One region of the Methylophaga sp. UBA2496 genome, then DNA from elsewhere that is predicted to be linked to it. Evidence: riboswitches for the same ligand, from Rfam matches in the RefSeq annotation. Region 1 holds a riboswitch; the other holds the start of a gene.
What was found. Region 1 has a riboswitch for cobalamin ahead of B2W60_RS00025 (hypothetical protein). Riboswitches for the same ligand answer to the same signal wherever they lie in the genome.
Positions count from the first base shown of each region.

Region 2: linked by a shared signal. The riboswitch ahead of B2W60_RS09420 (cobaltochelatase subunit CobN) and the one ahead of B2W60_RS00025 (hypothetical protein) in region 1 are both predicted to bind cobalamin.

Region 1 covers NZ_DDOK01000001.1:5,409-22,183, reverse strand. Annotated here, with positions in the region: gene B2W60_RS00100 (sulfite exporter TauE/SafE family protein) at 1-723, shown strand, start outside; gene ppa (inorganic diphosphatase) at 818-1,345, shown strand; gene serB (phosphoserine phosphatase SerB) at 1,437-2,267, shown strand; gene grxD (Grx4 family monothiol glutaredoxin) at 2,341-2,652, shown strand; gene clpS (ATP-dependent Clp protease adapter ClpS) at 2,661-2,987, shown strand; gene clpA (ATP-dependent Clp protease ATP-binding subunit ClpA) at 3,020-5,269, shown strand; gene cobO (cob(I)yrinic acid a,c-diamide adenosyltransferase) at 5,632-6,240, opposite strand; gene B2W60_RS00065 (adenosylcobinamide-GDP ribazoletransferase) at 6,248-6,970, opposite strand; gene cobT (nicotinate-nucleotide--dimethylbenzimidazole phosphoribosyltransferase) at 6,970-8,028, opposite strand; gene cobU (bifunctional adenosylcobinamide kinase/adenosylcobinamide-phosphate guanylyltransferase) at 8,029-8,547, opposite strand; gene B2W60_RS00050 (cobyric acid synthase) at 8,540-10,048, opposite strand; gene cobD (threonine-phosphate decarboxylase CobD) at 10,003-10,992, opposite strand; gene cbiB (adenosylcobinamide-phosphate synthase CbiB) at 10,985-11,893, opposite strand; gene bluB (5,6-dimethylbenzimidazole synthase) at 11,890-12,552, opposite strand; gene B2W60_RS00030 (cobyrinate a,c-diamide synthase) at 12,549-13,841, opposite strand; gene B2W60_RS00025 (hypothetical protein) at 13,841-14,416, opposite strand; cobalamin riboswitch at 14,472-14,674, opposite strand; cobalamin riboswitch at 14,754-14,948, shown strand; gene B2W60_RS00020 (TonB-dependent receptor domain-containing protein) at 15,010-16,775, shown strand, end outside.
Region 2 covers NZ_DDOK01000005.1:485,274-502,048, reverse strand. Annotated here, with positions in the region: gene B2W60_RS09455 (PAS domain-containing protein) at 1-1,240, shown strand, start outside; gene B2W60_RS09450 (EAL domain-containing protein) at 1,308-3,455, shown strand; gene B2W60_RS09445 (assimilatory sulfite reductase (NADPH) flavoprotein subunit) at 3,687-5,486, shown strand; gene B2W60_RS09440 (NADPH-dependent assimilatory sulfite reductase hemoprotein subunit) at 5,486-7,186, shown strand; gene ettA (energy-dependent translational throttle protein EttA) at 7,335-8,993, opposite strand; gene B2W60_RS09430 (DUF2149 domain-containing protein) at 9,114-9,413, opposite strand; gene B2W60_RS09425 (MotA/TolQ/ExbB proton channel family protein) at 9,406-9,852, opposite strand; gene B2W60_RS09420 (cobaltochelatase subunit CobN) at 9,852-14,240, opposite strand; cobalamin riboswitch at 14,338-14,651, opposite strand; gene B2W60_RS09415 (LemA family protein) at 14,878-15,456, shown strand; gene B2W60_RS09410 (M48 family metalloprotease) at 15,459-16,490, shown strand; gene B2W60_RS09405 (alpha/beta fold hydrolase) at 16,503-16,775, shown strand, end outside.

The sequences.
Region 1 (16,775 bases):
GGTGGTGGACTGGTGATTGTGCCTGTCCTGGTCTGGTTATTCAGCAAACAGGGGGTACCCAGTGAATATCTGATTCATATGGCGGTGGCGACATCATTAATGACAATTGTTGTCACGTCCATGTCGTCCATATTTGCTCACTGGCGGATAGGTAATATTTCATTTCTGGCGGTTCGCAGATTGGTGCCGGGACTTATTATTGGCGCTTTTAGTGGTGCATTGCTGGCAAGCTCAATAAGTGGTGACAAACTGCAGATACTGTTTGCAATATTTGCATTGGTAATGGCACTACGTATTTGGTTGCCTAATTCAACCGCTTCCTATCCTGTTTTATTGAATCGCTTACCTTCGACTATCTATGCTTTGGGGAGTGGCGTAATAAGTGCGCTGGTGGGCATCGGTGGCGGAACATTGATTGTTCCTTATTTAGTGATGGCCCGTCTCAGTATTCAGCAGGCAATTGGATCCGCTGCATGCTGCGGTTTACCGATTGCGATTGCCGGAGGACTTGGTTTTATTATGTTTGCACCAAGCGAAATAAGCCAGCAGTCCGTGTGGCAAACTGGCTTTGTAAATTGGCAGGCATTTATTGGCATTATTGTTACCAGTGTATTTTTTGCTCAGTTTGGGGCACGTTTAGCTAAAATTTTACCGTCACATTGGTTACGCCGATTATTTTCGTTATTACTGATTTGTGTATCCGTTTATTTTTTCATTCGCTAATGACAGCATGACATCGGCTTTGATGGTAGCGCCGTTTCTTTTATAATTGCCGGGTTTCGTTTCTAACCTAATCTTATATTGGAGCAATCGCTTTATGAATCTTGACCGTGTCGGCCCAGGCAGCAACCTGCCTGAAGATATCAATGTCATCATCGAAATTCCTGCTAATGCTAATCCGGTCAAATATGAAGTTGATAAAGCAACCGGTGCGCTGTTTGTCGATCGTTTTATGAATACCGCCATGTTTTACCCGGCAAATTATGGCTATGTGCCAAATACTTTATCGGATGATGGTGATCCTGTTGATGTCCTGGTGATAACGCCATTTCCTTTAATTAACGGTTGTGTCGTTGCTTGCCGTCCAGTCGGCATGCTGAAAATGACAGATGAAAAAGGCGAAGATGCCAAAGTCGTCGCAGTTCCTCACGACAAAATGTATGACCATGTCAAAGATATTAATGACGTGCCAGAATTTTTGCTAAACCAGATTGCGCATTTCTTTGAACATTACAAAGATTTGGAAAAAAACAAATGGGTCAAAATCGAAGGTTGGGCGGGAATTGATGCCGCCAAACAGGAAATTGTTGATAGTGTTGCGCGTTATCAGAATGAAGTGAAATAACTATCATTGAATTAGTAAACACGACTGTCTTTGCATACGGCGAGCTGACATAAGTCAGTTCGCCGTTTGTCTTTTATGACTGGATAAAAACATGACACAGATTATTGTTCAGGGACCACAATTAACGCATGAACTGGCCAATGACATTGCCGAAAAACTGGCTGGAAACTGCCGTTGGCAAAATCGCTATGCATTAATTGAAAATACTCAGCATGCTGACTTAACCATGTTGCGGCAACAGTTTCCAGTAGACATTAATGTCTTACCCGCCAACTTTGTGGCAGATGATTGCCGGTTGATTGTGATGGATATGGACTCCACTTTGATCAATATCGAATGTATTGATGAAATTGCCGATTTTATGGACCTTAAACCGCAAGTGGCGGCAATAACCGAAGCGGCAATGCGCGGCGAGATTGATTTTGAAACATCATTAAAAAAACGGGTAGCTTTATTAAAAGGATTGCCCGTCGATATGTTGGATCGGGTCTATAACGAACGTTTGATGCTCAATCCTGGTGCAGAGTTGATGTTAAAAACGGTGCAACAGGCTGGTATGAAAACAGCGCTGGTTTCCGGTGGTTTTACGTTTTTTACTGATAAGCTGAAAAAGCGTTTGAATCTGGATTTTACTCAGGCCAACGTGCTGGCGGAAGCAAATGGTTTGCTGACTGGAGAAGTTAAAGGAGCCATTTGTGGGGCACAGGCCAAAGCTGACTTTTTAATAAAATGCTGCGCTGACCTGGGTATAGAAAATAGTCAGTCCATTGCTATTGGCGATGGTGCAAATGATCTTTTGATGATGGCTGAAGCCGGTATGAGTGTGGCTTATCATGCTAAACCCAAAGTACAGGAAGTTGCCGATACTACATTTAATTTTTGTGGTCTCGATGGTGTGTTGGGACTATTGCAACGATCTTAATCAAAGGCGTAATCTTGAATTAACAGCAGGTGCCCCCATCTGCTACAACTAACTAAACAAAGAGGTAACATCGATGGATATTATGGAGCGCATTAAACAGGCAATTGAATCAAATTCTGTGATTCTGTTTATGAAAGGTACGCCTGAGTTTCCGCAATGTGGATTTTCCAGTCGTTCATCACAAGCGCTGACTGCCTGTGGCTCAGAATTTGCTTATGTAAATGTACTGGCTGACCCGGAAGTACGCGAAAATCTTCATCGCTATGCTGACTGGCCAACCTTCCCACAACTCTATATCAACGGTGAATTAGTAGGTGGATGTGACATTATTATGGAACTGTATGAGAGCGGTGAACTCAAACAGATGGTTGATGCAGCGAGTTGATTTTTGCTATGGCAGAAAAACGTGATCAAGATTGGCAGGCCGAGAACGGTTTTGCGGTTGCGCCATCTAAACCTGATTTAAAACAACCACCCAAATATCGGGTGATCATGATGAATGATGATTACACACCGATGGACTTTGTGGTGGAGGTTTTGGAAACCTTATTTGATATGGGGCGTGAAAGAGCCACACGTACCATGTTACAAGTGCACACAGAAGGGCAGGCTTTGTGCGGGATCTTTACATTTGAGATTGCCGAAGCCAAAGTGGAACAGGTAAACAGTTATGCCCAAAGACATGGGCATCCTCTACAGTGCACCATGGAACAGGATTGAGATGGCTGCAATGACAACAGGCGGATAGCAATATGCTGAGTAAAGAACTTGAACACACGCTAAGTCAGGCATTCAACTATGCTCGACAAAGATCCCATGAATTTCTCACGGTTGAACATTTATTACTGGCCCTGCTGGAGAACGGACAGGCGCTGGCGGTACTTAAAGCCTGTGAGGTGGATATCAATGCTTTGCGTCAGGATCTGACCGATTTTCTTGCCGATAACTTGCCTACTTTGGCCGAAGACAGCGAGCGTGAAACTCAGCCAACCTTGGCTTTCCAGCGGATTCTGCAACGTGCTGTGATGCATGTACAGTCTTCCGGTGGTGAAGAGGTCACTGGTGCTAACGTTTTAGTGTCCATTTTCTCAGAACAGCAATCTCAAGCTGTTTATTTATTGCAGAAGCAGGATGTCAGTCGGCTGGATGTGGTGAATGCCATCAGTCATGGTGGTATTGAAAACCTGGCCGAAGAAACCAAAAGCGAAAAGATTGAAGTTGAAGACGGCAATTCTGAAAGTAAAAGCCCCTTGGCTCTATATGCGACTAATCTGAATGCTGAAGCAAAACTGGGTCGAATCGATCCGCTTATTGGCCGTGCCCATGAGATTGAACGGACTTTGCAGGTCCTTTGCCGCCGTCGTAAAAACAATCCATTGTTTGTCGGTGAAGCCGGGGTGGGCAAAACTGCACTGGCGGAAGGTCTTGCCAAGCGTATTGTTGATGGTGAAGTGCCGGAAGTGCTTGAACAGGCCGTGGTTTATTCACTGGACATGGGCGCGTTGGTCGCTGGTACTAAATACCGTGGAGATTTTGAAAAACGATTGAAGGCTCTGCTGCGCGAAATTAAACAGCAGGATCATGCCATTTTGTTCATTGACGAAATTCACACCATGATCGGTGCAGGAAGTGCCGGTAACAGTGCGATGGATGCAGCCAACTTGCTTAAACCATTACTGGCTAACGGGGAATTAAAGTGTATTGGCTCGACCACTTATCAGGAATATCGCAATATCTTTGAACATGACCGTGCTTTGGCGCGTCGTTTTCAAAAAATTGATGTGCCTGAGCCATCTGTGGCTGAAACCATTGAAATTCTTAAAGGCCTCAAGCCAGGATTAGAGCTGCATCATAATGTGCGTTATTCCAATGCGGCCATTGAACAGGCTGCAGAACTTGCTGCGCGTCATATTAATGATCGTTATCTGCCTGACAAAGCGATTGATGTACTGGATGAAGTCGGTGCAGCACAACGTATTTTGCCAAAATCAAAACGTAAAAAAATGATTGGTGTGCCCGATGTGCAGCAGATCGTTGCCAAGATTGCCCGTATTCCGGCTAAAACAGTCAGCAATGCCGATAAAGACAATCTGCGTAATCTTGAGCCAAATCTGAAACACGTTATTTTCGGTCAGGATGATGCAATTTCTGCATTAAGCTCGGCGATTAAAATGGCTCGTTCTGGTTTGGGACATCCCGAAAAGCCGACAGGTGCATTCCTGTTTGCCGGACCGACAGGGGTGGGTAAAACAGAAGTCACCCGCCAGTTAGCACGTATCTTAGGCGTTGAACTGATTCGTTTTGATATGTCCGAGTATATGGAGCCGCATACGGTGTCACGTCTGATTGGTGCGCCTCCCGGCTATGTCGGGTTTGATCAGGGGGGGCTATTGACTGATGCGATTATCAAGCAGCCTCATGCGGTGTTATTGCTTGATGAAATTGAAAAAGCCCATCCGGATGTGTTCAATCTGTTATTGCAAGTCATGGACCATGGTACGTTAACCGATAATAATGGCCGCAAGGCTGATTTCCGCCATGTGGTGCTTGTGATGACCAGTAATGCCGGCGCACAGGAAATGGGCCGCAGTTCCATTGGCTTTACCAAGCAGGAACACCATATGGATGGCGCTGAAGCATTGAAACGTGCTTTCTCACCGGAATTCCGTAATCGTCTGGATGGCATCATTCAATTCCAACCTCTGAGTAAAGAAGCGATTCTGCGTGTTGCGGACAAAGCGGTGCTTGAATTGGAAATGTTGTTGCAGGACAAAAACGTCACTATTGAAATTGAAAATGATGCACGGGAATGGCTGGCAGAGCATGGCTATGATGTGCAAATGGGGGCCAGACCCATGGCGCGGCTGGTACAGGAAAAAATCAAACGGCCGCTGGCGGATGAACTGTTATTTGGTCAGCTCAGTGATGGTGGTCATGTTCGGGTTATCCTGAAAAACGATGAACTGGTTTTGGATATCGTCAAAGAAACCGAATCAGTCTGAGTCAATAAATGAAAGCCCGGTAGAGTAATTAACTACCGGGCTTTTTTATGTCCGTAAATTACCATCATCACGATAACGTTATGATTTAATACCGGCAAGTTATTCACCTGTTTCACAATTTCTTCATATCTTTTATAACAGATGTCGCTAACTCACTGATTAAGCAGGACCTATTCGTAAGTTATTGAAAAATAATGAATAAATAGTGTTGGTGGTTTTTTGACCATTTTGAGCAGAGTGCTTAAATATGAACAGCTTAGCAACTAACTCCAAAGTTAAACACAGAGTTATCCACAGAAATTGTGAGTAACTTTACCGTTTGATGACACAGCAAAATCCACGCCAAAACCAGCGTAAATTCTTTAGAGTTCTATGCCTTTTTGTGCCCGAACCCCATCACGAAATGCATGTTTGACATCGTCAATCCGGCTGACAGTATCAGCTGCTTCAATCACGCTATCCGGTGCGCCGCGACCGGTAATAATCACATGTTGCATAACTGGACGTGCCGCAATATCGGCCAGCACTTTGTCAGCATCCAGATATTTCATTTTCAGGACAATATTCAGTTCATCCAGCAGAATCACATGAATGCTGTCGTCTTGTAACAGGGTTTTAACAATATCCCAACCTGCTTCGGCAGAAGCTTTATCCTGTTCCAGATTCTGGGTATCCCAAGTAAACCCATCACCGACAACGTGATAACTGACCTGTTCAGGAAAACGACGATAAAAGGCTTCTTCGCCAGTACTCATCGCCCCCTTAATAAATTGCACAATCCCAACTTTCATATCATGACCCAATGCACGCGCAATCATGCCAAAACCCGACGAGCTTTTGCCTTTGCCATTACCAGTTATACACAGCAATAGTCCTTTATCCCTGGTGGCTTTCTGGATCTTCTGATCGACCACTTCTTTGTGACGTTGCATGCGAGCTTTATGGCGTTGGTTTTTCTCAGAATCAGTCATAATTTTCCTAAAATAAAACAAAAAATATCAGTAATGCCGCTTCAAGCAGTTCCACCATGGCACCCGCCGTATCACCAGTGAAGCCATTTAATCGCCGTTCCATCAAATAGCGCAGCAATAAAAAAACGATTAAGCCAAACAACAGGGCAAACAGGCCGATACTGAACAAAGCTACTACAGCCACGGCAAGTATTAATCGGCGTGTGTGCAGTGCTGATTGCTGTTGTTTGAGAATACTGCCCAAACCGTGAGGACGCACATAGTCCGTGGTTAAAAACAATAACGGTAAAGCGGTGCGGGCCAGTATCACAGACCAGATTAATGCCCACCAGTTCTGTTCGGCGAGTAAAACAGTCAGCATGACAAATTTAATCAACAGCACTAATACGATTGTCACCACCGCAACAGGACCGGCTGCAGGGTCTTTCATAATGCTGAGGGTTCTGGCCTTATCGCCAATACCACCCAACCAGGCATCAGCACTGTCAGCTAATCCATCCAGATGTAATGCACCAGTAAAAGTTACCCAGACAGCTAACACCAAAATAGCAGAGACCATTGGTATTTGAGAGGCCAGACTCCAGCCTAAAAGGCTTAAAACAATACCGATTAGCAAGCCAACCAATGGATAAAACAATAAGGAGCGGCCAATATCCTGTTCAGCAAATTCACCCTGCAATTTGATGGGCAGGATCGTTAAAAACTGCAGCGCTATCAGAAAAGATCGCATCAGCTAATGGCCCCGGCAATCGCCGCCTCTTCAAAAGTCGCCATTTGATTGTGGAGGGCACAGGCCATTCTTAATAAAGGAATGGCTACAGCTGCGCCGCTGGCTTCCCCCAGACGCATATTAAAGTTGACTAAAGGCTGAGCATCTATCGCCTGTAAGATGGCACCATGCCCTGGTTCGGCGCTATGGTGACTGAACAGAAACCAGTGACGACTCTCCGGACATATCTGTTCTGCACATAAAGCGGCAACACTGCTGATAAAACCATCGATGATTACAGGAAGACCGGATTTTGCACATTGCAGATAACTTCCTACCATCGCGGCAATTTCAAAGCCGCCTAAATAGCGCAATACAGCGAGCGGCGAATCCAGATGGTTTTTATGCAAAACCAGGGATTCTTCAATGATAGTGGCTTTATGTGAGATGCCTTCTGCGTTGAGCCCCGTGCCTGGCCCTGCCAGTTGGCTTGCGGGAAGATTCAGTAAGGCACAGGCCATGGCACTGGCTGCTGTCGTGTTGCCAATGCCCATATCGCCGGCAATATAAATCCGGGTACCGTTTTGCTGACAACATTCCACGTTATGCTGACCAATCAACATGGCTTGTTGGCATTCGGCTTCAGTCATGGCAGCTTGCTGATGAAAATTGGCCGTGCCATTGGCGATGCGTTGATCCTGTACGCCTTTGATTTCTTCCAATTCTGTGACAGTGCCAACATTGATCACATCCAGCGAGGCGTGCAGGTGTTTCGCAAGGACGCTGATAGCGGCGCCACCTGAAGCGAAATTACGTATCATCGAAGCGGTAACTGATTGCGGGTAGGCTGAAATATTCTCTGCCATGACACCGTGATCGGCAGCATAGACGGTGATGTGCACATGCTCCGCTTGCGGCGAACCACCTTGCATTGCAGCAAGTTGTACAGCCAGCCGTTCAAGCTGGCCTAATGATCCTGCAGGTTTAGTCAGCTGGCTTTGTCGAACCAGCGCTTGATCAGCAGAGTCAGTATCAAGGGCTTTGACTGGCAACGTTAACCAGTGGTTGAAATCGATCATTCAGTTTCCTTTTAATGCATGCGGCAGTCCCGCCACAGTCAGGATGACATTATCCACCATTACAGCAAGCTGCTGATGTAACCGGCCGGCTTCATCACAGAAACGCCGGGTCAGCTCGCCCATTGGCACGATGCCCATACTGGTTTCATTGCTGACCAGAATGATTTCAGCTTGTAATGTTGGCAAGGTATCCAGTAATTGCTGGATTTCATCGCGAATGAATTTTTCGTCATCAGCCAATAACAGATTAGTCAGCCATAACGTCAGGCAATCCACCAAAATGCATATATTGGCAGCGTCCTGTTGTTGCAAAGCAGCGGCCAGATGCAAAGGTACTTCAATCGTGGTCCAGTGAGCAGGACGCTGCTGTTGATGCAATACGATACGTTGCTGCATTTCATTGTCATCAGCACGAGCCGTGGCAACATATAAAACGGGCAATTCGCTGTTGGTAGCGCGTTGTTCGGCCAGTCGGCTTTTACCGGATTTTACACCGCCTAGGATCAGGGTTTTAGCCATTTTCTGCCTTTAAAATCGTCAGTAGTTCTGTGGTATCCATATGCTGTTCTATCATCTCGGCCAGTCGTTCAATATCTGTTTCACGCAAAGTATGATAATCAGGGCTGCTGACATTATTCAGTCCGGCCCATTGCAGCAAGGCATCGCAGCTTTTTGGCTGTTCAAACAAGCCGTGCAGATAGGTGCCGATAATCTGTTGATCTTCGCTGATTGCCCCATCAGGGCCGTTTGATAGCTGTAACAGGGGACGCATCAAAGCTTTGCCTTCACTGATACCAGCATGGATTTCATAGCCAGTGATGGGAACAGCATTTAACAGTAACTGCCCCTGACTTTGCCTAAGTTGTTTTTCAGCATGCAGAGTGGTGATCATATCCAATAAACCCAGGCCTTTTTTAGATGTCCCGACCGTGCTTTCAACACCGTGTGGATCATCAATTTGTTGCCCCAGCATTTGAAAGCCACCACAGATACCGAGCACCTTGCCGCCATACCGCAGATGTTTATCAATCGCTTGGGGCCAACCTTGCTGTTCCAACCATTGCAGATCAGCACTGACATGTTTGCTGCCCGGCAGAATAATCAGATCAGCCGGTGGAATGGGGGAATCCGGGCCAATAAACTGCAAATTTACCTGTGGGTGAAGTCGTAACGGATCCAGATCAGTATGGTTACTGATGCGGGGAAGTACAGGCACAATAACGTTTAGCACATTTTTAGCTTTTGCTACCTGCGAAGTATTAATGGCATCTTCGGCTTCCAGATGCAGGCCATGCAGATAGGGCAACACTCCTAAAACGGGTTTGCCGGTGCGTTGTTCCAGCCAGTCGAGACCAGACTGCAACAAGCTGATATCGCCGCGAAAACGATTAATCACAAAGCCTTTGACCCGTTGTTGTTCAGTAGAAGAGAGCAGATCTAACGTGCCTACCAAATGGGCAAATACGCCGCCCCGATCGATATCGGCGACTAATATCACCGGACAATCCACCGCTTCGGCAAAACCCATATTGGCAATATCCCGATCACGCAAATTGATCTCTGCTGGTGAGCCGGCACCTTCTACCATTACCACATCATATTGATTAATCAGCCGTTGATGAGACTCAAGTACTGCCGCCATCGCAGTTTGTTTATAGTCGTGGTAAAACCGCGCATCCATATTGGCAATGGCTTTGCCATGAATAATGACCTGAGCCCCCGTGTCACTGTTTGGTTTCAATAAAACCGGATTCATATCCGTATGTGGCGGCAGATTACAGGCTTGTGCTTGAACCGCCTGAGCTCGCCCGACTTCACCACCTTCAGCGGTCACAGCACTATTTAAAGCCATATTCTGGGGCTTAAATGGCGCGACAGAATAACCTTGATTCACCAGCCAGCGACACAGGGCGGTAACCAAGGTACTTTTACCCGCATCAGAGGTCGTTCCCTGAACCATAAGCGTTTTGCGCATCATGACGGCACGACTTTTTGCAAGGCGGTTTCCAGTCGTAACCATTCATGTTCCGAAGCGGGCAAACCAAAGCGTAAAGCGGCGGGTGCATCAAATAATCTGCATAAAATCCCTTGTTGAGCCAACTGCTGATGAATATGTGAGGCCTTGTCAGTTTTTATCCATTGAAACAATCCGCAACCACCTGTTGGCTTAAGATCATATTCAGTAAGCAAATCAAACAGGCGCTGAGCATATTGTGGCAGATATTGACGTGATTGTTTTTGCCAATCGGTATCGGCCAGTGCCTGGCTGGCTATCCATCGTGAAACTGAGGCAATAGGCCAGGGACCGGACTTTTCTGTAAGTTGATTGAGCACGACTGGATGGGTGATCACAAAGCCGACTCTGAGGCCCGCCAGGCCAAAAAACTTGCCAAGTGAACGCAAGATAATCAGGCCATTCATCACTGGAAGCGAAGCCAGACTATGCGCGGGCGCAATATCGATAAATGCTTCATCAACTATCAGCCAGCCACCACGTTTCTGCAAACGCTGATACCAATTTAATAAACAGTCTGAGCTGAAGGTTTCACCTGTGGGATTATTGGGATGAACCACAATGACTACATCAAAGTGATCAATCAGCTGATCCAGTTCAAAGCTCTCCAACTCAGATACTGCATGGCCAGCCTGTTGCCAGCAATAGCGATATTCTTGATAAGCCGGGGACAATATGGCAACCCGACAAGCGGGCCGCATCCGGGGAAGTAACTGTATGGCAGACTGAGAGCCAGCCATTGGCAAAATATGTTCACATTGATAATAGGCTTTGGCTTTTTCAATCAGGTCATCTTCAGCTTCGGGCAGTCGTTGCCAGAGTGTTGTTGGAATAAATTCAGGAACCGGCCAGCCATGAGGATTAATGCCGGTCGAAAGATCCAGCCAATCATTGACCGGAATGCCATATTGTTTTGAATTAGCCTGAATGCGGCCGCCATGATTAAGCATGGTGAATTCCTACGATAATACCTGTCACCATCAGCCATAACCCCACGCTGAAAAACACCAGACAAAGTGCACGTTGAATATCCTTTGCTTCAGCCGGATTTGATGTCCCCAGATGGGGGCGTTGATGCCACTCGCCGTGGTAGCAGGCAGCTCCGCCGAGTTGAATATCCAAAGCGCCTGCGCCGCTGGCCATTACCGGACCGGCATTTGGACTATCCCATTTGGATGCCTGCTGCCGCCAACAAATAAAGGCTTTGCGGCTATTGCCAAGCAAGGCATAGCTCAACGCGGTAAGTCTGGCGGGAATATAATTTAAAACATCATCAAGTCGTGCTGCCGCTTTACCGAAATAGAGATAGCGCGTCGTTCTGTAGCCCCACATGGCATCCAGGGTATTGACGAGTCGATAAGTGACTGCACCTGCAGCACCGCCGATGGCAAACCAGAACAGGGTGGCAAAAACCGCATCATTGCCATTTTCCAGTACCGATTCAATGGTGGCTTTGTTGACATCAATATGTTCTTTGTCACGACTGACAATACGACTGGTCAGCGTTTTGGCCTGTTCAATATCACCTTGCTGCATGGCATGCAGAATAGGTTTTGCGTGATCAAACAGGCTGCGGTGACCGATGCATAAAGTTAATACCAGGATAGAAAATAGCGTTCCCCAGACAGCAAACTGGCTAATGAAAAAACTGATAACGGCAAAGGGCAGAACGCAAAGCAGCAAAGCCAACAGGCCGAGAATAAATTGTCTGGAAGTGCTGTGGTGGTTCTGGTTAAAACGGGATTCCAGTTTGTTTGCCAGCGTACCAAAGCCCACCAAAGGATGCAGGCATTTGGGTTCACCAAAAAACCAGTCCAGAATCAAAGCAGACAGCATCATAATAAACGTCATGATTTGGTTCTGACTGGCCAGCAGTTTTCAAAAATCAGCTCATCCAAAGGTTGACGTTGTCGCCAATTTTCCTGTTCCAGCATGGGTTGTTGGTAAAACTTATCGACATGACCCAAACAAAGAATGGCGACCGGGCAGGCACCTTCAGGAATAGCCAGTAACTCAGAGAGTTGGTCGGGATCAAACAAGGATACCCAGCCCATCCCCAAACCTTCGGCACGGGCAGCCAGCCACATATTCTGAATGGCACATGATACCGATGCCAGATCCATTTCCGGCAGGGTACGCCGACCAAAAATATGCGACTCACGTTTATCCATCAACGAAATAACCAGCACTTCGGCGCACTCCTTGATGCCTTCGACTTTCAGCTGCAGAAATTCCGTTTCGCGTTCACCCAGCGCCCTGGCAGTCAGAACTCTTTCGTTTTCAACGATTTGATGGATAGCGTTGCGGATGTCGGTATCGGTAATCCGAATCATCCGCCAAGGCTGCATCAGCCCTACGCTTGGAGCCTGCCAGGCGGCGTGAAATAATCGCTGCAGAATATCCTGATCGATGGGCTCAGCAATAAAATGCCGTATATCCCGACGCTCACCAATGGCGCGATAAACCGCCTCACGATCCTGGTCATTAAAACGGTATTTATCCAGACTCATGGGGTAAACCAGCGGGCGATTAGTTCAGGGGCTGACGGAAAGTAAAAGTGGATATAACTGGCGGTCAGGCGTAGTTGCTGAAATACCGCTTCACTGACTTTGTTGTCATTAGGGGATTCAGCATAAGCAATAGCGTCGAGTTGGTTTTCCAGCAAGGAATGGTGATAGGTATGCCCACGTAAGGTGTGATTATCAAGAGTGACTTGTTGTAAAGCCAAGGCTGTCAGTCTGGCCTGCAATTTGGCATCGGCTGCCAGCACGCCACACATTTCAGCTTGTTGGCCATGCTTATCGGTTAAGGTACGGCACAAATACAGCATGCCACCACATTCAGCCACAATCGGTTTATTGGCATTAATATGTTCACATATCGCCTGACGCATCGACATATTTTGGCTGAGTGTTTCCAGATGCAGTTCAGGATAACCACCGGGCAGATAAAGACTATCCACTTCAGGAAGTGTTGAGTCAGTTAATGGCGAGAAAAATACCAGCTCAGCGCCCATTGCGGTTAAACAATCCAGATTCGCCCGGTAAATAAAGGCAAATGCTGCATCCTTAGCCACGCCGATGCGAAGATCTTTTAATAATGGGGGTAAAGCTTCAACAGGTTCGTAGTCTAGTTTGATTTGCGGTAAAACAAAGTTGGGATTGAGCTGAATGCTATCTGCCAGTTTGTCCAGACGCTCACTCAAATCCGTGAGTTCATCAGCCTGAACCAAACCCAGATAACGGCTGGGCAGACTTTCAGTTTGACGAGGCATAGTAGCAAGATAGGGTAGATCGTCTGGTAAAGTGGATGTCAGCATTTCAGCATGTCTGGCACTGCCCACACGATTGGCCAGAACGCCAGTCAACGTCACATCCTGACGAAATTTGGCTAAGCCGAACGCTAACGCAGCGAATGTTTGTGCCATGGCACTGGCATCAATCACCGCTAACACCGGGATTCCCAAAGTGGCAGCCAGATCAGCTGTGGAGGGCGCGCCATCAAACAAGCCCATCACCCCTTCAATCAGAATGATATCCGCCTGTTGGGCGGCTTCAGCGATAAGTTGTCTGGAGTGAGTTTCACCGACCATCCATAAATCAACTTGATAAACCGGATGGCCGGAGGCAAAAGACAGGATCATTGGGTCCAGAAAGTCTGGACCCACTTTGAAAATTCGGACCTGTTTACCCTGACGTCGATAATGCCACGCCAAGGTCGCGGTAACGGTTGTTTTACCTTGACCTGAGGCGGGGGCAGCAATAATCAGCGCAGCGCAGGTTTGCGGCTGCTTTGACATTAACGTAGCTGATTACTGCGCTGGCTCAAATTGGCAAAACGGAAGCTGATATGAATCACCGCGGCTATAGCGATATAAAAGCTTAATTTACTCAGGTTACCAGGATAGGACTGCACAAACCGGGTCATATACTCAGCCATGGTGGGATCAATATAACGACCTGAAAACCAGTAAAAACCACCGCCACTGAACAAGCCGGCAATTGCAGTCACCGAAACCAGTGTCAATGCAAGGGTAAACAATGCGGTCCAGTTAAATTGGTATTTGGATTGGAACCAGCGACCTGCCAGCCATAAACTGCCGTAAGCGGGTAATAAAAATCCATACGCTGGTGAAACACAAAAATTACTGGCACCACCGATGTAAACCGACATCAAATCCAACACGACAGCCATGCCTAAAAACACTGGAAACCACAATTTGGAAGCCAGATAAAACCCGGCGAGCATAAATACGGCCCAGGAAGCGCTGTGTAAAACATTGATATCGGCAAAATGATGACCGCGAGTCATCACCATTAATAAAGCCAGAAGTGCAGCCACGATCAGTTGCTGACGTTGAGATAATAACGACATTGAGGTTCTCCGATGTGCTCACCCGCACAACTTGGTTAATAGCATTTTCGGTCAACAGACCAGGATATTTCAGGCCGGTCTCCGGACTCATAAGTGGTGCCATCACCAGTTGAACACCTTCCCGTAAAAATACAGTGGCGTAACGTTCAACCTGAACTTATTTACCGTTGCGGGGGCAGTGTCGGCTTTATCTTCAGATGAAAATGCACCAACTTCCCGTTTCATCGCTTTCGCGACACCTGAAACAGCCGACAGAATAAGGATTAGCAGTCCATATTGTCAATTTGGAAATAGACTTTCTACGTTATCGCATTTGACGATATGGCGGGGGAGATCTAAGATGCGCCCCTCTTCAGGTGCTTTGATATCCATCAGAGTTAAACGGGAAGTTGGTGAAAAACCAACACTGCCCCCGCAACGGTAAACGTTGAAAATGCATCCAATCAGCCACTGCGATTAATCGTGGGAAGGCGGGTGTACTGGCGCAAGCCACAACGTGAGTCCGGAGACCGGCCTGAAGTTCATCACAACCAACGTGTGTTGTGTGACTTTATTAATCCGGATCGCGGGTGAGCGTATCCCCAGGAGACAATATGAAACCTTTAACAAAGGCCATGCCTTTGCGTGTCTGTGCCCGACTGACTTTGGCGGCACTGGCTACTTCCACCTTCTCTGTTACGGCTCTGGCCGAACAGGAATCCCTTGATGCAATAACCATTACCGCCAACCGGATGCCTACCGAAAATGCGCTGGCACCCAATAGCGTTATCACGCGTGCTGATATTGAACGTTTGCAAATCAATGATTTGCCTAGCTTATTATCACGGTTTCCAAGTATGGATATTTCAAATAGTGGTGGCTTAGGGAAAAACAGTAGTGTCTATTTGAGAGGAACAAATTCAGATCACGTTTTGTTTTTAGTTGATGGGGTTAAATGGCATTCTGCTACATCAGGCGGTGCTGCCATCCAGGACTTTCCGATAAATCAGATTGAGCGTATTGAAATCGTACGTGGACCAAGGTCTGGTTTGTATGGTTCTGAAGCGATTGGTGGTGTCATTCAGATATTTACCCGGCAAGGTAAAAAACAAGACCCGACACCCTATGCTTCGGTTGGAATTGGCAGCCATAATACCAAACAGGCCAGTGGTGGTGTCAGTGGTGGTAATGAAACAACGCGTTATCATGCAAATTTCACGCATCAATCCACCAATGGAATTAATGCCCGAGAAGAAGATAATCCGGATCATGATGGTTATCGGAATAATAGTGTTTCAGCAAAAGTTGATCACGATATCAATAAGGACTGGAGTGTTGGAGCGAATTTTTTACGCGCTCAATCCCGAAATCATTATGATAGTTTTTCTGTTACAGAAGATTTTTATGCTGATAATATTCAACAGGTTATGGGCGTAAACACACGTTATCAGTTCACTGATTATTGGTTAATGTCACTCAATTTATCTGAATCAAGGGACGAATCGGATAATTATAAAGATGGCATTCCGGATGGCACTTTCAATACCCGTCATCGGTTTATCAGTCTGGTCAATACTTTTATGCTGACAAAAAATCAACGACTTAATGTAGGTCTTGACTATGATCATGACCGAATTGAGGGCACGATTGATTACGATGAAACTTCACGCGATAACAAGGCGTTTTTTATCAGTTGGCAAGGGCAGGCAGGAAATCACAGCTGGTTATTAAGTTCTCGACATGATGATAACGAAGCCTATGGGGAAGAAACGACCGGCACGGCAGAGTGGGGCTATCAGTTAACACAGGCACTTCAGCTTACGGCGAATGTTGGAACGGCATTCAAAGCCCCAACATTTAATGAACTTTATTATCCAGATGTTGGGTTTTTTGTTGGCAATCCCGATTTGGAAGCCGAAAAATCGAAAAACTATGGTGTTGGTTTGTTAGGTAACGCTGATTGGGGTACCTGGGGAGTCCATGCTTTTCAGAACAAAATACGTGATTTGTTGGTATATCAATTTCCCACCACTGAAAATGTGGCTGAAGCCAAAATCAAAGGTCTTGAATTCGATTTGGCTACAACGCTGCTGAATTGGCAGGTACAGTTCAATGCGACTGTGCTTAAACCCGAAGATGAGGAAACACGTAATAAGCTACCACGCAGAGCACAGCGCCTGGCGAATCTGCATGTTGATCGTCAGTTTGGCGACTGGTCAATTGGCGGCAGCTGGAAAGTGAGTGACTATCGTTATGACGATGCCGCTAACAACACGCGTTTAAGTGGTTATGGTCTGGTGGACTTTCGAGTGGCTTATCAGATTGATAATGACTGGTCGGTTAAGCTAAATGCAATGAATGTGTTTGATAAGGAATATCA
Region 2 (16,775 bases), on a different contig from region 1:
TGACGTTCTTGATCGTGGATATGTCATTTACAATGATGCGAATGATGCCATCCGTATGGTTGGTGGCATTACCGATATTTCCGAACGGCTGGAGATGGAAGAGAAGCTCCGCCAGTCACAACGCCTTGAGGCGGTTGGTCAACTGACTGGTGGTGTAGCACATGATTTTAATAATTTGCTGACGGTAATTGTCGGCAACGCCGAAATCATTACTGAATCACTTGATGCAGAGTCCAGGTTACGAGGCTTATCTGAGATGATTCAGGAAGCCGCCGATCGCGGATCGGATTTAATTCAAAGTTTACTGGCATTTGCCAGACGACAGCCGCTGGACCCAAAACATATTGATGCCAACCAACTGTTAAAAAACTTCCAATCATTACTGAGTCGATCGATTGGAGAAGCTATTCAGCTGGAACTGGCCCTGCAACCGGATCTCTGGCTGGCTCAGGTGGATCCTGGCCAATTGGAAAATGCCTTGTTAAATCTCGCACTGAATGCCAGAGATGCAATGCCCTCAGGTGGACGGTTATTGATTGAAACGCTGAATGTTTCGCTTTCCGAAGATTATGGCTCACAGCATGATGTGTCACCTGGAGAGTATGTCATTATTGGCGTTTCTGATACGGGTGTCGGCATTGCTCCGGAAAACCTGGACAGAGTTTTTGAACCGTTTTATACCACCAAAAGTAAAGAGAAAGGCACCGGACTTGGCCTGGCAATGGTGTATGGTTTTGCCCGGCAGAGCCTGGGGCATATCAACGTATATTCTGAACTTGCTCAGGGAACAACCATTCGACTTTACTTGCCCAGATCCCCGGAAGAAGTCACAGCAGCGGAAAATTCTGCCGTTTTGCCAACTCAGCCAAAAACCGGACAAGAGCATATTTTGATTGTCGAAGATGATGATTTGGTCAGAAGTTATGTGATCTCACAGCTGGAACTGATGGGCTATCAGGTCATAAGTGCTTCAAATGGTATCGAAGCCATGGAAATTATTCAGAGTGATACAAAAATCGATCTTCTGTTTACTGACGTAGTCATGCCCGGAGGCATGAGTGGCCGGGATCTGTCAGACAAAGCTCTGCGGATTCGGCCGCAATTAAAAGTGTTATTCACCTCTGGATATACGGAAAACTCTATTGTCCATCATGGGCGATTAGACCCCGGAGTCATGTTACTGAGTAAGCCCTACAGCCGCGATGAATTAACCACAAAAATACGTCAGGCATTAGATTGAGAGAAATAAATCACCAAGTTGATTTAATCGCTGATTTGCTATTACTAATTAAGTGTATTCTGTGACAATGAACGAACTTAAAGTACTTATTCTGGATGACAATAATCTTACTGCAAGAGCGATAGCGAATGTCGCAGAGTTTATTGGTCTGTCAGCCAAAGTCACCTCTGATTTTCAAAGTTTTCTTGAAATCTTTCATCAGTGGAAGCCGCAGTATCTGATTATTGATTTGATCATGCCGGATATGGATGGTGTCGAGGTCTTGGGAAAATTAGGGCAAATGCAGGTTGATGCCCAATTAATCATTACCAGCGGTGCTGGACAGCAGTTATTGCATGCGGCTGCGCGTTCGGCAGGGGCGCATGGTCTGAATGTATTAGGAATCCTGCCCAAACCATTCAACCCAAAAGCATTTCGGGATTTGATTAATGCTGAGTCTGTCAGCACGGCTGATAACACCTTTGGGCAGCAATTGCGAGAGGAAAGTCAGGCAAACACCATCAGTGTAACTGAGCTGGAACAGGCGATAAATGCGCGCGACATTTATATGGTCTATCAGCCAAAAGTCTCTTGTATCAGTGGTGCATTAACGGGATTTGAAGCACTGGCAAGATGGCATCATCCGGAAAAAGGCTTTATTTCACCGGAAAAATTTATTCCATTAGCCGAACAGAATCATCTTATCGATCAATTAACGTTGCAGGTTTTTGAACAGGCATTACCTTTTTTAACGCAGCTTCAGGCAGCAGATGCTACGTTAAACGCGCAAAACCGTGACCTGTTGTTGTCAGTGAATATTTCTGCTGTATCACTAAAAAATCTGGCCTTATTCAAACAAATCGAATTGCTTTGTGAAGACCACAATATTAAGCCCGATCAGTTGATTTTGGAGTTAACCGAAACCGCCGCTATGGATGATCCGGTCATGTCACTGGATATATTGACCCGACTGCGTCTTCGTGGCTTTCGGTTATCGATTGACGATTTCGGCACAGGATTCTCGTCCATGCTGGCTTTGGTTCGAATGCCTTTTTCAGAAGTCAAAGTCGATAAAACCTTTGTAATGACATCAGCTGATTCCCGTGAATCCAGACTGGTTATCAAAGCCATTATTGAGCTTGCCCATAGCTTGAATATGCAAGTGGCTGCCGAAGGTATTGAAGATAACGAAGCATTGGAATTACTACGAAAAATGGGTTGCGACCAGGCCCAGGGGTATTTTATCGGACGGCCAATGTTGCCTGAAGCTTTTATCGACTGGTCAAGGAAAAGCTCGGAAAACATTGATTTATATAGAATTAAGCATTTGCAGGGGCTGGGGCTTCTGGATAGTGACCCTGAGCATCGCTATGATCGCATTACAAAGCTCTGCACGCGGGTATTTAATGTGGATATGAGCATGATCTCATTGATCGATGAAAATCGGCAATGGATAAAATCGTCCCAGGGTTTTAGCCAACGACAAACCGAACGATCCGTAGCATTTTGTAATCAAACCATTGCTCAGGACGATATTTTTGTTGTTGCTGACACATTACTGGATCATCAATATGCCAATAACAATATGGTGATTGAAGCTCCGCATGTGCGCTTTTATGCGGGATGTCCTATTCGTGCCAGGTCATCGGGTACGAAATTAGGCGCGCTTTGTCTGAAACATTCTGTACCTAAAACATTTTCTGCCATGGACAAGGCATTATTAAAGCAATTAACAGAAATGGTTGAGGATGAAATTGATTACAACCCGTTACTTGATGAAGATAAGCTCACCGGCTTAATCAATCGTGATGCATTTGAACGAAGAGCACAAAAGTTGCTTAATATTTTTGTACCGCTTCAAACAGCACTGTCAATGTATTATTTTGATGTCAATAACTACAAACGTATTATCCAGGCGCATGGTATTTCGGCGGGTGATGAATCACTCATTCATTTTTCAAGATTATTGAGTGAAACCTTTACCGACACAGAATTAGTAGCCAGACTGGTTGATGATGAGTTTGTTGTTTTAGGCATCTGTGAACAGTTGGATAACAAATTGGAAATCCTGGCAGCAGCAGTGGAAAATTATAATGCCAGTGTAAGTCCGCACCTTAATATTGAATATACATTTGGTACTGCTTCAAGCGATGCAATAGCTAATGTCGATTTACAATCCTTATATATGTTCGCTGATACCGATTTGAACGAACATAAAAGCCACTCAAACAGTTGATATTGACTGTTTTGTAACCATATTGCTGTTCTATATCGTATTTTCGATATGGTGACGGCAAAAATTTCACAATAATTTACAGATCATCCATTAGACTTATGGAATGGGATAATCTGTTCTTATATTTATATAAACTATATAGAAATAAAAACATATAGTTTCTGTTTATATATAAAGTTTGTTATTTTGTGCAGTGCCTACAGCTAATTTTTTAAGAGATAACGCAAAACCATGAATATCAGGTTGCCAAACGCACCATTAACTGATGAACAATTGCAGCAGCTGAATAACTTGCTTAAAGGCCTTGAAGGCTGGCAGGTAGATTGGCTTTCAGGCTATTTATCCGGTTATCGTGCGGCCCAAAGCAGTTCTGTCGCTGCAGAAATAGCACCTTCTTTATCAGATCAAACTATCAAACTCACCATTCTTTATGGCTCACAAACGGGTAATACAGAGGCTGTTGCCGGACAACTTGCTGAGAAAGCGAAAGTCAGAGGTATTGAAGTCAAGCTTTGGGATATGGCTGAATACAAGGCACGAGAACTCAAAAACGAACAATATCTGGCCGTTTTAACTTCTACGCACGGCGAGGGCGAGCCACCGGATAATGCGATGGATTTATATGAGTTTCTTGGTAGCCGAAAAGCGCCCGGATTAAAAGGTTTGCAATACAGCGTGCTTTCACTGGGTGACTCCAGTTATGAGTATTTCTGTCAAACCGGTAAAGATTTTGACGAGCGTCTGCAAAAACTTGGCGCAACCACTGTTATTCCGCGAGTAGATTGTGATGTGGATTACGATGATCTGGCGGAAAAATGGATTGCTGAATTTGTTGAGTCTCTGACCAGCTCCATGCAGGCCAGTGCAGCTCCACCTTCAGCCTCTGCGGGGCTGAGTCAGGTAGAAACATCAGTTCAATATGATCGTAAAAACCCATTTCCCGCACCATTGCTTGAGAACCAGATTCTTAGTGGTCGTGGCTCCAGCAAGGAGGTCAGACATATTGAAATTTCATTGGAGGGCTCTGGATTACAATACCAGCCGGGGGATGCTTTAGGTGTTTATCCTCAGAATGATCCTGTCCTGGTGGCGATGCTGATTGATGCGCTGGAATTTGATGCTGACAGTCCAGTAGAACTTGATGAACAAACAGAAACCTTAACCAATGCATTGATGCATCATCGTGAAATTACTGTTTTAACCCGGCCATTAGTTGAAAAATGGGCTGAACTGGCCCAGTCCGATGAACTTACTAAACTGATGGAAAACAAAGCCGCCGTCACTGAATGGATCCGTGGCCGTGATGTGTTGGATTTGGTACAAAGCTACCCATTAGCTGACATAGATGCCAATGGCTTTATTAAATTGCTGCGTAAACTGCCGCCAAGATTATATTCGATTGCCTCCAGTCAGGCTGCAGTTGATGAAGAGGTGCATATCACCGTGGCAACGGTTCGTTTTAACGCCCATAACCGTGAGCGGGGCGGGGTAGCCTCAAGCTGGTTAGCTGATCGCTTAGCCGAAGATGCCACTATTCCGGTGTATATCGATGGTAACAAAAACTTCAAATTGCCTGCCGATGATGATGCACCGATAATTATGATTGGCCCAGGTACCGGTGTGGCGCCGTTCAGAAGTTTTATGCAGGAACGTGAAGAGCGGGGCGCTCGTGGAGCTAACTGGCTGTTCTTTGGCGATCAGCATTTCCTGACTGATTTTCTGTATCAGACGGAATGGCTGGCCTGGCGCAAATCCGGGTTGTTAACCCATCTGGACGTCGCATTCTCGCGTGACCAAACCGAGAAAATCTATGTGCAGCACCGACTTCGTGAAAAATCCATCGAAATCTGGAACTGGCTAAAGGAAGGGGCATACATATATGTCTGTGGTGATGCCGATAATATGGCGCCGGATGTCAATGAAGCCCTGATTGATATTATCAGTCAGCAGGGTAATAAAAGCCGTGATGATGCTACTGAATTCCTGCGTCAATTGACGCGTGACAAACGTTACCAACGTGATGTGTACTGATGAATACTAAATTACCTGAAGCAGAACAACTGAAACTCGACAGTCGCTACCTGCGCGGCACTATTGCCGAAGGGCTGGAAGATGCTGTTACCGGTGCGATTTCAGAAGATGACAACAAATTAACCAAATTCCATGGCAGTTATATGCAGGATCATCGGGATTTGCGTGATGAGCGCCGTCGTCAAAAACTCGAACCACTCTATTCGTTTATGGTTCGGCTGCGTATTGCCGGGGGTGTTGTCACTCCGCAGCAATGGCTGGGTTTGGATGCGATTGCCGATGATTGCTCCAATGGCACTTTGCGGATCACTACCCGGCAGACCTTTCAGTATCATGAAGTATTGAAAAAAGATCTGCGTTCCTTGATGCAACAGGTCAACGCCGTGGGCTTGGATACTAAAGGTGCTTGCGGTGATGTGAATCGCAATGTGGTGACCAACGTCAATCCACATCAATCTTCAGTGCATGCGGAAGTGCATCAGATTTCCCAGGCCATCAGCGATCATTTGTGCTGGCAATCCGGTGCCTATGCCGAAATCTGGCTGGGCGAACAATGTGTTTATCAACCGGGAAAATCTGAAGAACCGTTCTATGGTGATCGTTATTTACCGCGTAAATTTAAAATTGGTATCGCCATTCCACCGGAAAACGACAGTGATGTATTGGCCAACGATATTGCGTTAATTGCCATTATTGAAAACGATGAATTAATCGGATTCAACGTCGCTGTTGGTGGCGGTATGGGAATGACTTATGGTGAAACAGCAACCTTTCCACGCTTAGCCACCATGGCCGGTTTTGTCCCTAAAGATAATATCGTCAAAGCCTGCGAAACCATTGCCGCCATTCAACGTGATTATGGTGATCGCAGTGTCAGGGCACATGCTCGTTTTAAATACACCATTGATGATCATGGTATTGAGTGGTTTAACGATAAATTCACCGAATACCAGGGTGAAGCGATGACGCATGCCAGACCGTTTGAATTAGTGCGTAATGGTGATCGGTTTGGCTGGATTCAGGGTGAAGATGGTCAATGGCATCTGACTTTATACATATATAGCGGCCGTGTTGCCGATACGGATACACTGTTGTTACGTACGGCGTTAAGGGAAATTGCCAAGGTGCACACTGGCGAATTTCGCATGACCTGTAATCAAAACCTGATTATTGCCAATATCAGTCCAGCACAAAAACCTGTGATAGAAGCATTGGTTGAGCAATATCAACTGGATATCGGTGATCGTCGTCCGGCATTACGTCTAAATGCAATGGCCTGTGTGGCGTTGCCCACCTGTGGTCTCGCCATGGCTGAATCCGAACGCTATTTACCGACTTTTCTGAGTAAGCTGGAACAGATAATGAGTGATGTGGGTCTGCCGGATGAGCTGATTAATATTCGTATTACAGGTTGTCCCAATGGCTGCGCCAGACCTTACTTGGGTGAAATTGCGTTAACCGGTAAAGCCGTGGGGCGCTATAACCTGAATCTGGGCGCGGATTTCAGCGGGCAGCGATTGAATCGCTTGTATCTGGAAAATGTGGATGAAAAAACTATTCTGGCAACATTGAAACCGATGATCGAACAGTTTGCTGCTGAACGTCAGCAAGATGAGCATTTTGGCGACTTTCTGATCCGTGTCGGTATTCTCGGCACCGAACGGACACCAGAAATGATGCATAAGCCTTTGGTTGATTGAAATCTAACCACAGAGACACAGAGTACACAGAGAAATTAAATAAGTTTTTTTTATGGGTAGGTCGGGTTAGCGTAGCGTAACCCGACAAAATCCGTTTTAAACCTCTGTGCACTCTGTGTCTCTGTGGTTAATCATTCAAAACCTAACTTTAATTCATTCGGCGGTATTTGATACGTTCCGGCTGATGATCTTTACCAAAGCGCTTGAAGTAATCTTCAGCATATTCGCTATAGTTACCTTCAAAAAACACCACGCTGGAATCACCTTCATAGGCAATCATATGTGAACAAACACGATCCAGAAACCAGCGATCATGCGAAATAACTACCGCAGAACCCGGGAAGGAGAGAATGGCTTCTTCCAAAGCGCGTAACGTTTCGATGTCCAAATCATTGGTCGGTTCATCAAGCAATAACACGTTGCCACCTTCTTTAAGCAGTTTGGCCATATGCAAACGATTACGCTCACCGCCGGATAAATCCTTAACGAACTTCTGCTGATCAGAACCCTTAAAGTTAAAGCGTCCACAATACGCACGAGAAGGGGTTTGATAATTTCCGACAGTAATCATATCGGCACCATCAGCAATTTCTTCAAATACTGTTTTTGTGCCATCCAGTTCACGTGCCTGATTTACGTAGGCCAACTGCACTGTGCTACCAATTTCAATTTCACCTGAATCGGGTTTTTCCTCGCCGGTAATCATTCGGAACAAGGTGGATTTACCTGCACCATTCGGCCCGATAATGCCAACAATCGCACCGGGTGGAATGGTTATATTAAGGTTTTCAAACAGCAGTTTATCGCCATACGACTTGGTGACGTTACGCAGTTCAATGACCTTGTCGCCTAAACGTGGGCCAGGTGGAATATAGATTTCCTGAGTTTCATTACGTTTCTGGAATTCACGCGAATTCATTTCTTCAAACTGTTTCAAACGGGCTTTGGATTTTGCCTGACGCCCTTTGGCCCCCTGACGGACCCATTCAAGTTCAGCTTGAATGGCTTTATTATGCGAGGCTTCCTGCTTGGCTTCCTGCGCCAGACGTTGATCTTTTTGTTCCAGCCAGGAAGAGTAGTTGCCTTCATAAGGAATGCCACGACCCCGATCCAGTTCCAGAATCCAGCCAGCGGCGTTGTCGAGGAAATAACGATCATGGGTAATCGCGACAACGGTACCCGGATATTCCTGCAGGAAACGCTCAATCCAGGCAATGGACTCGGCATCCAGATGGTTAGTAGGTTCGTCCAGCAATAACATATCGGGGTTATCAAGCAATAAACGGCATAACGCAACACGGCGACGTTCACCACCCGATAAGACACCCACTTTGGCATCCCATGGCGGTAAACGTAGTGCATCGGCTGCACGCTCCAACGCATTGTCCAGATTGTGTCCATCTTTGGCGGTAATCAGGTTTTCCAGTTCACCCTGTTTTTTGGCCAGTTCATCAAAGTCCGCATCCGGCTCAGCGTATGCCGCATAAATTGCATCCAGTTCATCCAAAGCGGCTTTGACATCGGAGACCGATTCTTCAACGATTTCGCGAACCGTTTTGCTGTCATCCAGTTCCGGTTCCTGAGGCAGATACCCCACCTTCATATTAGGCATCGGCCGAGCCTCACCGATATAGTCGTTATCGACCCCTGCCATAATGCGAAGCAGGGTGGATTTACCTGAGCCATTCAAACCTAACACACCGATTTTGGCGCCAGGAAAGAAGGATAGGGAAATATCTTTTAAAATTTCGCGCTTGGGCGGCACAATTTTGCCCACGCGGTTCATGCTGTATACGTATTGAGCCATTTTAAAATCCAATAAAAACAGGAGTTCAGTAGAAGCGGTGATTCTACCTGAAATTGCTTTTGGATTGGCGGGCGGAACGAAAAACTTTTACTTATTTCGGCTTATCATCAGACCTGAAAATTACTCGCCGATTAAAATCAGTTTCCCAGTTTGTGGATCACGATAAACCTGACCTACAGCTTCGTAGCCACTGCCATCCTGCATTTGTTGCTGCATATTTTCTGGCATTGTTGGCAGTTCTTTGCCCAGGGTAATTTCCTGAGGCTGTACGTCGAAATGGTCCTGTAGATCGGTGCTGAAAGCAACCAATGCAGCGATTAATCCACAAGCAAATACCAGGACAATATCAATCAAATTGGCCAATGGACCCAATGGATCTTCATCGGTATCCAGAAAGGCACTGCGCCGCCATTTATCCATTTTGCTGTTCCAGCTGCGTGAGTGCTGCATCGTACCAACGACGACGCATACGGCCAATGACAAAGCCAATCATGCCAGCCAATAACCCAATAACCGTGGTATCAAACGCAACTGTCATCGCCGTAGTCAAGATTTTTAGTTGTCCCTCGCCTAATGCCGCGAGTCCCGGACCCAAGGGAATCAAGGTGCCCATTAAGCCGAGCATTGGTGCCAGTCTGGTAATAAAATCGGCCCGTTCAATCCGGCGTTTGCCCAAAGCCATCAATGAATGACTGTCTGCCTGACGAGATAAGCGGGCAATTCCCCAAAAACGCTCGCCAATGGCAATACCGGTTTCATATACAGCCAGCCCGACAAAAAACAATAACGCCCAGACCACCGGGGTTAATAATAGTCCGGTCAGTTGGTGCATCAATTCCAGTGAAAAATGGGGATACATTACAAAGCTCCTTTCCGACCGCGCCATAATCCTGCGGCAACGATTACTGATAATGCCAGCAACGTCCATAACCAAAGCAGATTTTTATCGTTAGAGTTGGATTCATCAGCTTGATTAACTTCATCGCTTTGCTGGCTAGCATCCTGATTTAACTGCAATTCCTGGATATGCGTCGGTGATGTTTTAGACTCTGAACTTTGCATTCGACTACGCACTAACACCGCTTCCAATGCTTCAGCTGTATCCGCATCAAGTTGTGATTTCACAAAATCATACATCGGATGATTGGCATGGGTATGACCACTGCCGGGAATGCCTTTTTCAAGAATATTGGCAGCAAATTGCTCAGCCAGTTGTCGTTTTGTCGCCATATCGGCATCCCAAAAGCCTTTATCAATCGCCACCAGCATGACTGCCAGAATATTAGTTTGAACATGCTGTCGATGACTTTCACTGAGAAACGAATCCAGTCCCAATTGCAGACTGTCATCCACATATACGGCTTTCACTTCTTCCCAGACCTGATCGGTAATGATCTCGGGACTGGTTACCTGCCAACCCCAAAGATATTCAATAAACTCACTGCCCATGGTGCGGGCACCGGCATAACCTTCATTCATTAACGGCTTAATCCATTGTGGATTCAGATAACGGGCACGCAGCTCCCCCAGCAGGGCTTGTGGCAGATTATCGATCCGCAGATTATCGTTATTACTGTGATTAATCACCGCGCTGCCAGGTTGCTGACCACTGACTGTTTCCACCGCCAGATTAAAACCACCGAGATAATCAAATGCATCATTGTTATCCATCAGGCCATACAGGTTACTGGCACGTCCCAGGAACGTCTGTGACACACCGGCAAGTTGCTGTTTGAACAAGTCCGGTTGCGATTCACCCTGCAGACCACTGCCATAAGCATGTGCCATACGTTTGATAAATACATCCGCCAGTTCACTACGATCTTCCCAGGCAGACGAACGCTCTACCAGACGATTAATCCCAGCACCATAAGAACCCGGGGCAATACCAAATACTCGAAGGCTTGTTTCACGACCTAATTGTGCCGGATCGATATCCGGTTGTTGGGCCAGCCGTTGTCTGGCTTCATTCACCCAATTGGCGGCCACCAGATTTTTATCCAAAGCTTCATCGCCGCCTTGTTGCCATTCACCTAATGGTTCCAAAGCAGCGTTAAGGGCGACTGCCAGGGCAGGATAATCACGGATAATCAGATCACGACTGGCATCCAAGGCCAATAAGCTGGCTTTATCCAGCAATACCAGATGTTCGCCATATAAATCCCTGAATAAACCTGAGGTGGTAAACAGTACATCCAGCCGCTGTGGTTGTTCTGCCGTTAATGGAAGACGTTCCAGACCTTTAATAATGCCGCGGCTATTCCATATCGGGCGGACACCCAACATTTTCATGCCAAAGGCAATCATTGCACCTTCATCTCGAACCGAATCAGAAGCCCAGAGAATGACGCCTTGTTTATTGCGATCGCCTACTTCATGACCTTCAATATTGCCTTTTTCACCGGTCAATACCGGCGCAGCCAGTTGCTGACCGATATCAAAACCCACACGGGTAGGCAGTAAGCTGCCGTCCAAAGCATAGAAATTTCGTCCGGTGGGCAGGGCATCTGGCGTTCGAATAGGATCATTGCCTTTCCCTGGAGAGATAAAACGTCCATTCAGGCCATTCAGTAGGGCGTCAATTTCAGCGGCAGGAGACATTTGTAACCTCTGATATATCTCATCGCGTTGTTGTTCACTGGGCTCGGATTTATCCAGCATTGAATTCATCATGGTATCCAGACCTTCAGCTGACCAGTCACGACCAAATACATGCAATCCCAATGGCATAAAGGTTTCCTGAAAATGCGTCAGATAATGACCAACTTCATGCAGCAGAAAATCATCATCAATTTCGTCAAAACCGGCACCACGAACTTGCAGCTCTTCATCCATGCTGGCGATCAATTCATCACGCAGCCCCATGGTTTCGATTTGTTCACGCAGGCTGCGAATAGCCCGATCCCGTGTGGCTTTATCTGAAGCCGCTTCGGCGCTTTCAATCAACTGACGTAGTTGCAGCAAATCGTCATACAGTTCAGTGACGGCGAGCGGGGGAGTTAAATGATCGATGATAACTGCCTGCCCGCGACGTTTGGCCTGTATGCCTTCGCCAACACCATCAACTATATATGGATAAAGTCCAGGCACATCACCGGCGATAATACTAGGGTAATCATCTTCGCCCAGACCTACACTGCGTTTGGGTAAAAACTCATAGGTGGAATGTCGACCAATATGCACCATGGCATCAGCGTTAAATGTTGACTGAATATAGTGATAAAACGCCAGATATTGATGCGGCGGAGGGAAAGACATATTGGCATGCAACAGTTCTTCATGGATCTCCCAACCGCGAGGTGGTTGCGGACCGATAAATACATTGCCAAATTGCACGCCGGGTATCAGTAGTTGATTATCCCAAACCATCACTTTGCCGGGTATTTTACCCCAGCCACGAATACCTTCGATCTGCATTTCCAACAGGGCATCATGTAATGATTTGCTATGCTGCCAGTCAGGTTGTTCACCTTGAGCAGCTGCATCGATTATCTGCTGATAATCTTGTTCCAGCTGGGTTAATAAATCCAATGCACGACTGCGGCCGGGATGACGCAAACCATCCAGCGCGTGATGAATATCCGTAGAGGTCTGCTGCATAAATGCCGACAGTAACTTCAGTTGAGATTGCCGAACGGTTACATTTTCCAATGCCAGAGCCTGCTTAATAGCATCACGCATCCGCTGCTGTAATCCTGCCAAAGGACCATCAATCATTTCAGCCTGAACCGTTGCCGGTAACTGTTTGAACCAGCGTTGATAATCATCCGCTGTCATAGTGTTAGCAACCTTGGACATCGCTGATAATGCTTCAGCGTCTTCAGGTAAATTCACCCCTTGAAGTTGCAGCATATCCAGCAAAGATTCCGCATCTTTTGGCAGCTCACCTGTCTGATAACCTGCGTTTTTAAGCGCATTTAATATTTCCAATAAACTTTCCGGCACATTCAGATTATCGGCGCCGATATTGTGTCTGCCGGGAGGATGGTTGTAATAAATAATCGCAACACGTTTATCAGCATTGTCTTTTTGTTGCAGGTCCAGCCAGCGTTGCATGCGTATTGCCTGGCGGTTAATTTCGCTGGTGACAGGCAGACTTTGCGTAAGCTGTGCACCGGTTTGCTGATCAAGCTTTGCCGGCTCCGATAAGGCTAATATCTGCGGCTGACTAACCCCCTGTAACTCGGGCATGGCGATTCGGTAATGAATCGAGTCGCGTGGAACACCTTGTGCTGATAAATCATAATCAGCTTGAGTCAGCTCCGTTATACGGATACCTTTTACTACCGGCACATTCATTTCGGTAAACAGCTGTTCCACCTGTTCCCGACCATCACCACCACCAATCACAAAATCCTGAATGGAAACCAGGCCCCATGGCGTGTTTTGTAAGTGGTTGTTCATCAGATTGTGGATAGTTTTAATCGCCACAACACTGGGTTTCCCCCAGGCGGCCAAAACTGAAATGCATTGGCTGTTCAATGCCTGGCAGTATTGTTGATGCAATTTCCATTCACCGGTCAAGTCGCCAGTATCGTGATCCAGCAACCAGACAATCGGTCGGGCAACATCCAGTTGTTGCGTAATTTCAGCAGGGGACAACCATTGTGTTTTTTCGGGGGAATGCAAAGCAAAGCGCAGGGAGCCGACCAGTTGCAATTCAGCTATTCTGCTGCCATCAGACAGCAACATATCCAGCAAGTTACGGGCATTTTCGGTTGAACGGTTCACCCAGTAGGCACGAGCCTGTAGCCAGTTTTGATAGGCGGGATATTCGTCTTGTTTGTTTTGTAGCATTTCTGCCGAGCTTAATGAGATTTTATCGCTAAGTACTTGTTCAGGAATGAAATCTGTAACGGGATCACTATTTAATTGAATGAGTCGCTGGTCACTATGCAATACATAGCGTTTTTGTTTATTTTTATATTGACGACTGAGCAAACGCTCAACCGCATCCCCGAATACACCTACGATCAATAAGCTGCCGCTGTTATCAAATAATTGCTGAAGGGCATTATCATTCAGCGAGTTAAGCTGACTGACGGTGCGAATTTGTATTTTCGCATCAGCCTGCTGTTGCAATAGCTGATGCGCGCCAGCCACCAGGGTCGGAGCAGATCGGTCCGACACGATAACGGTGACACTTTGCTCTGTTGCATGCGCTGATGCAATCGCGGTGGTTACTGCAATTATGAGGAAAATAACCTGCTTCAGCAGGCTGATGGGGAATTTGAAAATAAAAGACATAAAGCATCCTGCCGAAGCAATAACAGCGATCAATTGGTCAATAGCGGGCAGGGGGCAATAAAGGTGTAATTCCGGAAACGTATAGGCACCCCGCCACGACTCCATTTAGTTTCGGGCCGGTCTCCGGACTTACAGTTTAGCCATAGGGTTTGTTTATCTTTTATCGCTGTTTTGAGAAACCCAAAACAGTGGTGGCGATGAAAGATAAACAGACCCTCAGCATCATTTCTCGTCTTCCCATACCGAAGTACAGTGACTGTCGATCTATCAAGCTGATAGTGACCAGAAAAATGACATAACTGTTTACCGTTGCGGGGGCAGTACAGGCATAACCAAACGAGTGGGTCACCTGTTTCCCGTTTAACCTTTATCACATGTTGTAATAAAGGCACCTGAAACTGCCAGCGATAATACAGACAATTGTTATTCAAGCAAACCAGGCGATATTTTTAGTAATACGAGTCAGCTTGCAAACGTTGCTTGATTGGCTTCAAAAGTAAGCCCCAAAATGCTATTGAGATAGTATTTGGCTGAACATTAATGGCCCTTAGCTTCCATAGTCAGTAAGCTGTTTCGAACTTTGGGTAACTAATTCATAATCAATCACGACATTAAGTTCACTATAAGGAGAGTCAATATGGAATGGGTATTACTAGGGATTGCCGGCTTACTGATTTTATATGTGATTATTGAATACAATAAATTGGTGCGGCATCGAAATATCTTTCAAAATGCATTCAAACAGATAGACGTCACACTTAAACAACGCCATGACATGATTCCCCAACTGGTCAGCACCGTTAAAGGCTATGCCCAGCATGAACAGGAAACCCTTAATGGGGTCATTGAAGCTCGCAATCAGGCAGAAAAAATGCGTGATCAAACTGACTCGGGCGATGCAAAGTCCATGCTGGCGCTGGGGCAGGCTGAGAGTGTTTTAGGAAAAGCAATGGGTGGCATTTTTGCGTTATCAGAAGCTTATCCAGATCTGAAAGCAGATGGTGCTTTCCGGGATCTGATGGAACAGCTGACCAGTATTGAAAATAAAGTCGCAGCCTCACGCCGCGGCTACAATAATACGGTGCTTGAATATAACAATGTTCTGGAAACTTTTCCGACCAATATTCTAGCCAATATGTTCAGCTTTACTCGCGCATCAGAGCTGGAGTTTGATGACCGTGAAGCGATTCAAGAAGCTCCCAAGGTTGAATTTTAAAAATGGCTGCAATGAGCAGCTATCAACTTGGAGCAAATGCCCGAAAACAAAGTCGGCTGATAATGACTTTGTTTATCTTTTCCGTGGCATTGATTGCCGCCGTCATTGCCGCACTGGCTTCTGTCAGGATGAGCGGCGACAGCATTAATCAGACTGAACAGATAATGGTTAACTGGCCATTATTTGGGCTGGTTGCTGCCGGCGTTGCTACGGTAATTGTTCTCACCTCTGTCTGGAAAATTGTCACCATGGGAGGTGACGGTGCGAAAGTGGCTCATGCTTTAGGTGCAACCGAGATTAATGAGATAACGGGTGACCACTTGGTTACACGCTATAGAAACATTGTTGAGGAAGTGGCGTTGGGTGCCAGCCTCCAGACACCGCAGATTTTTATCATTGAAAACGAACCCGGAATTAATGCGTTCGCGGCCGGGAGCTCCCCCGATAATGCGGCTATTGCCGTGACTCGTGGCGCATTGACGTTATTAAATCGCGATGAACTGACTGCCGTTGTTGCTCATGAGTTTGCCCATATCCGTAATCTGGATATGCGATTAAATCTGCGGGTCATTGGCCTGATTCATGGCTTAATGGCTTTGTATATTTTGGGACGTATTTTGATGCATTCCGGTGGCCGGGGCAGAAAAGGGGGAGCCCAGATAGCCTTAATAGGGATTGCTCTGATCCTGTTGGGATTATTAGGGGCTTTTATGGGAAAAATCATGCAGGCAGCAATTTCTCGTCAACGTGAATATCTTGCTGATGCTGATGCTACACGCTATACCGGGGATCCTATCGCTTTAGCCGGTGCTTTGAAAAAAATAGGCAGCCTGAGCCAAAAAGGTATTAAAGAACCCGTACATGATGAATTGGAAGAGGCAAGACATATGATGTTTTCCGAGCTTTCTAACAAAATGTCCGGATTATTATCAACGCATCCTCCATTGGTTAAACGTATTCAGGTGCTGGATCCTGCTTTTGACCCAGAAAATAATGGCTGGCCTGTAATCGAAACAACCGAACAAAATAGTTAGCGCGTAATAACCGTGCAGATCATCAAATATTTGTCACTGCTGATAATCCTGCTTTGGGTCATATTCTATGCTGTGGCCAGATGGCAGGATCCTGAAGTGCTGAACATTGAAGACGCTCGCGATCCAGCTTCGTCTGGTCAGCTTGCCAGACTCAGTGCCGGTAACACTTTTTATGAATTGCAGGGACCTGAAAACGCACCATTGGTGATCCTGGTACATGGTTTTGCTATAGGCTCACACCTGTGGGATGGCACTTTCGACAGACTGGTTGCAGATGGCTTTCGT